Regions from separate parts of the Methylosarcina fibrata AML-C10 genome, predicted to be linked through region 2. Evidence: predicted binding sites of a transcription regulator. Region 2 holds the regulator's gene; the other holds the start of a gene.
What was found. Region 2 encodes HrcA, which represses chaperone genes, less so after heat shock. Its sites were predicted from a motif close to TNTTAGCACTCNNNNNNNNNGAGTGCTAANA; they were not measured.
Positions count from the first base shown of each region.

Region 1: a site for HrcA is predicted at 716-746, ahead of A3OW_RS0118190 (co-chaperone GroES). Genes of this name have one in related genera too.

Region 1 covers NZ_KB889965.1:3,886,775-3,889,183, reverse strand. The annotation lists gene A3OW_RS0118195 (HesA/MoeB/ThiF family protein) at 1-646, opposite strand, end outside; gene A3OW_RS0118190 (co-chaperone GroES) at 777-1,064, shown strand; gene groL (chaperonin GroEL) at 1,117-2,409, shown strand, end outside.
Region 2 covers NZ_KB889965.1:4,811,424-4,813,832, forward strand. The annotation lists gene A3OW_RS0122840 (NAD(+) kinase) at 1-25, opposite strand, end outside; gene hrcA (heat-inducible transcriptional repressor HrcA) at 304-1,326, shown strand; gene grpE (nucleotide exchange factor GrpE) at 1,390-2,019, shown strand; gene dnaK (molecular chaperone DnaK) at 2,093-2,409, shown strand, end outside.

The DNA of each region.
Region 1 (2,409 bases), 920 kb from region 2:
TTTCGCCGACGGCCATGATCAGCTTCATTGCTTCCAGCGCCTGAATACTGCCGATTATCCCGGTAATGGGAGCAATGACGCCATTCGTCGAGCAATTCAACTGCTCTTCCCCGTCAAAATGGTACAGGCAATTATAACAAGGGCTATCATTTCGGCCAGGGGTAAATACGGAAATGTGGCCTTCAAACCGGATCGCCGCCCCGGACACCAAAGGCGTCTTCTGTTCGACACACGCTTTGTTAATGGCAAAACGGGTAGCGAAATTATCGCTGCAATCGATTACAACGTCGGCGTTCATGACTTCCTGCTCAAGCTCCACGCTCATCAATCTCTGTTTTACGGCCCGGACATCCACGTCCGGATTCAAGCGATTCAATGTTTGCCGGGTTGAAATTACCTTCGCCGTCCCTATATCGTCAGTGTAGTGAGCAATCTGCCTTTGCAGATTGGATAAATCCACTTCGTCATCATCGAACAGGCTGATACGGCCGACTCCGGCAGCGGCAAGATAAATGGCCGCGGGCGAACCCAAACCGCCTGCGCCGACAATAAGTACGTGAGCGGAAAGCAATTTTTGCTGCCCTTCCACATCGATCTGGGGCAGCATGATTTGGCGGCTGTATCGTAATAATTGATTGTCGTTCATTGTTTCGTTTTTTAAATCTTGAAAAGCGGATGATGCCAAAGAACTTGACAGACTGCAAAAGCTGATTATCATTAGCACTCATTACTAGCGAGTGCTAATAATTTTTAATTTTAACGTTAGGAGATATTGAATGAAAATACGTCCGTTACACGACAGAGTGATAGTCAAACGCGTTGAAGAAGAGCTGACTTCCGCCGGCGGTATTGTCCTGCCTGGTTCCGCGGCTGAAAAACCAAGCCAGGGCGTGGTTCTGGCTGTCGGCGAAGGCAAAGCACTGGATAACGGCCAGGTTCGCCCACTACAGGTCAAAGTCGGCGACAAAGTGCTTTTCGGTAAATACTCTGGTAACGAAGTCAAGGTTGACGGTGAAGAACTCATCGTCATGAGAGAAGACGACATCATGGGTATTTTGGGTTAAACCCAAACGTTCTCTTATCTACAATCACTTATTTACATAGTTGGGAATAAAAATGGCAGCAAAAGACGTATATTTTGGCGATGACGCTCGCAGCCGTATGGCCAGAGGCGTGAATATTTTGGCAAATGCGGTAAAAGTCACATTGGGCCCCAAAGGTCGCAATGCAATTCTGGATAAAAGCTTCGGCGCTCCAACCATTACTAAAGACGGTGTATCGGTTGCAAAAGAAATCGAATTAAAAGACAAATTCGAAAACATGGGCGCTCAAATGGTTAAAGAAGTCGCCTCTCACACTTCCGATGTCGCCGGAGACGGCACCACCACCGCGACGGTCTTGGCGCAATCCATCGTTAACGAAGGTTTGAAAGCGGTCGCCGCCGGCATGAATCCGATGGATCTGAAACGCGGCATTGATTTGGCGGTGGCCAAAGCCGTCGATGCGATCGTGGCTTCCGCTGCACCATGCACCGACAACAAAGCGATTGCTCAGGTCGGCACCATCTCGGCCAACTCGGACGAGTCTGTAGGGAAAATTATTGCTGAAGCCATGGAAAAAGTCGGCAAGGAAGGCGTGATCACCGTTGAAGAAGGCTCCGGCCTGGATAACCAACTGGACGTGGTAGAAGGCATGCAATTCGACCGCGGCTATCTGTCTCCTTATTTCATCAACAAACAGGACAGCATGAGCGTCGAACTGGACGATCCTCTGATCCTGATTTATGAGAAGAAAATCTCGAATATTCGCGAAATGTTGCCGGTCCTGGAAGCAGTCGCCAAATCGGGACGCCCTCTGCTAATCGTTGCCGAAGACGTGGAAGGCGAAGCTCTTGCCACTCTGGTTGTCAACACAATTCGCGGCATTGTGAAAGTAGCAGCGGTCAAGGCGCCCGGTTTCGGTGATCGCCGCAAAGCCATGCTGGAAGACATCGCCGTCCTGACCGGCGGCACCGTCATTGCGGAAGAAGTCGGCCTGACTCTGGAAAAAGCCGAGCTTTCTCAACTGGGCACAGCCAAACGGGTGCAAATTACCAAAGACAATACCACCATCATCGACGGCGCCGGCTCCGAAGATAAAATCAAAGGCCGAGTCGCGCAAATTCGCGCCCAGGCCGAAGAAGCCACTTCCGATTATGACAAGGAAAAATTGCAGGAACGCCTGGCCAAATTGGCAGGCGGCGTTGCCGTCATCAAAGTCGGCGCAGCGACTGAAATCGAAATGAAAGAAAAGAAGGCCCGTGTTGAAGATGCTCTGCATTCCACCCGCGCAGCCGTTGAAGAAGGCGTCGTAGCGGGCGGCGGTACCGCACTGGTTCGCGCCATCTCGGCACTGGAAAAACTGGAAGGC
Region 2 (2,409 bases):
CGATGGTTTTGAAATGAGTCCGCATTGCTGATTGACACTGATAAAAAGACTGGATTATACAAAAAATGCATGCGCTAATGAATTTGGCTGAGTTTAACCGGGAACTCCAAAATTCTCCAAAACGGATCAAAATGTCTATATTTCTCCGGAATACTTTAGTCTAAAAAGACGATATCGGGAGCGGTTGACAATAAATCATCGAGCTGATATTTTTTAGGGTTGGCACTCGTTTTGGTAGAGTGCCAAATTGACGTTTTTTAAGAGGTCGGTGTGGGAAAGAAGCATATTTTAAATGAGCGGTCCTTGCTGCTATTGAAAGCGCTGATCGAACGTTACATCTCCGACGGACAGCCTGTCGGCTCGCGCGCCTTGTCGAAAGACTCCGAGTTCAAACTCAGTCCCGCAACGATAAGGAACGTGATGTCGGATCTGGAAGATCTGGGGTTGATCCATTCGCCGCATACCTCGGCCGGCCGGGTGCCGACCGTAAGCGGCTATCGTTTGTTCGTCGACATGCTGCTGACGGTCAAACCGCTGCAATCGGAGGAGTTTCTGAGATTGTCCAAAAGCCTGACGGCAAAGGACAATCCGGCCGACGTGATCGGCACGGCCTCCCGGCTGCTTTCCGAGCTGACCCAAATGGCGGGGGTAGTGACTTTGCCCAAAAGAGAGTTGCTCTATCTGCGCCATATCGAATTTTTACCGTTGTCGAATACCCGGGTCCTGGTCATTTTTGTCACTAACGAACAGGAAGTCCATAATAAAATCATTACCACGTCCAAACTTTTTACCTCCCCGGAATTGCAGCAGGCCGCCAATTATCTGAATTCGGTTTATTCCGGGAAGAGTCTGCTGACGATTCGCGAAGCGGTCCTGAAGGAACTTCAGGACGATCGGGAACGGATGAATCAGGTCATGCTGGATGCGATAAAAATGGCCCAATTGACGTTCGAATCGAGCACCGAAAAAGAAGATTTCGTGCTGACCGGCGAAACCAATCTCATGGATTTTTCCGAGCTGTCGGATCGGGATCAACTGAGACAACTGTTTGACGCTTTCAGCCAGAAACAGGGAGTGATCCACTTGCTCGACCAATGCATGAAGGCGGAAGGCGTTCAGATTTTTATCGGAGAAGAATCCGGCTATCAGGCCTTTCATCATTGCAGCCTGGTGACTTCTTCTTACTCGGTCAGCGATGAAGTCGTCGGCGTGCTCGGCGTGATAGGGCCTACGCGCATGGCTTATGAAAAAATCATTCCTTATGTCGACGTCACGGCGAAATTGTTGGGCGCGGCCTTGAATCCGAAATCTGCGTCCCCATCATAACAACCACAACTTCATTGGGGCGCTTCAAGCGCGTGGCTAACTATTTTTAAGGAATCTGCAATAATGAGTACCGATCAGGAAATACCTGCGAACCAGGTTAACACTGAAAATCCCGAAGTAACGGAAGTTTCCGCCGCGTCGGAAGCCGCCGAGTCCGAACGGGTCGCACCGGAACCGACTCTGGAAGAATTAAAGGAACAATTGGCCCAGGCCGAGAAAAGAGCCCAGGAGAACTGGGATAAAGCGGTCAGGGCTCAGGCTGAAATGGAGAATATGAAAAGAAGGACGCAGCGGGATCTTGAAAACGCTCATAAATTTGCCCTGGAGAATTTCGCAAAAGCTTTGTTGCCGGTCATGGACAGCCTGGAACTCGGCCTGCAGGCCGCCGGCGGTGATAGCCCGGAGGTACAAAAATTCAGGGAAGGCAGCGAACTGACGATCAAACAGTTCGAATCCGTATTTGCCAAATTCAATATCGTCACGATCGATCCGATGGGACAGCCTTTCAACGCCGAGCAGCATCAGGCCATGGCAATGCAGGAAGTGGAAGGCGCCCAGCCCAATACCGTAGCCAACGTTTTTCAAAAGGGTTACATGTTGAACGGCCGTTTATTGCGTCCCGCGATGGTTCTGGTGGCAAAGGGCGCCGAAAAGCCGTCCGGTAATGCACCGATCATCGATGAGCAGGCTTGAACTCGGTGAAACAGGCCTTATATCGTAATCAACAACTTTAACCTTATACTCATATTCAAGTCTGGAGCATTCAATGGCTAAAATTATCGGAATAGATTTAGGTACGACGAACTCTTGCGTGGCGGTACTGGAAAACGGCGTCGCAAAAGTGATCGAGAACAGCGAGGGCGCGCGTACGACTCCTTCCATCATCGCCTTTACCAGTGATGACGAAGTCCTGGTCGGGCAATCGGCGAAACGTCAGGCGGTGACCAATCCAAAAAATACGCTGTTTGCGATCAAACGTTTGATCGGCCGCCGTTTTAAGGACGACGTCGTACAAAAAGACATCAAAATGGTGCCCTATAAAATTGTCGAAGCCGAAAACGGCGACGCCTGGGTTGAAGTGCA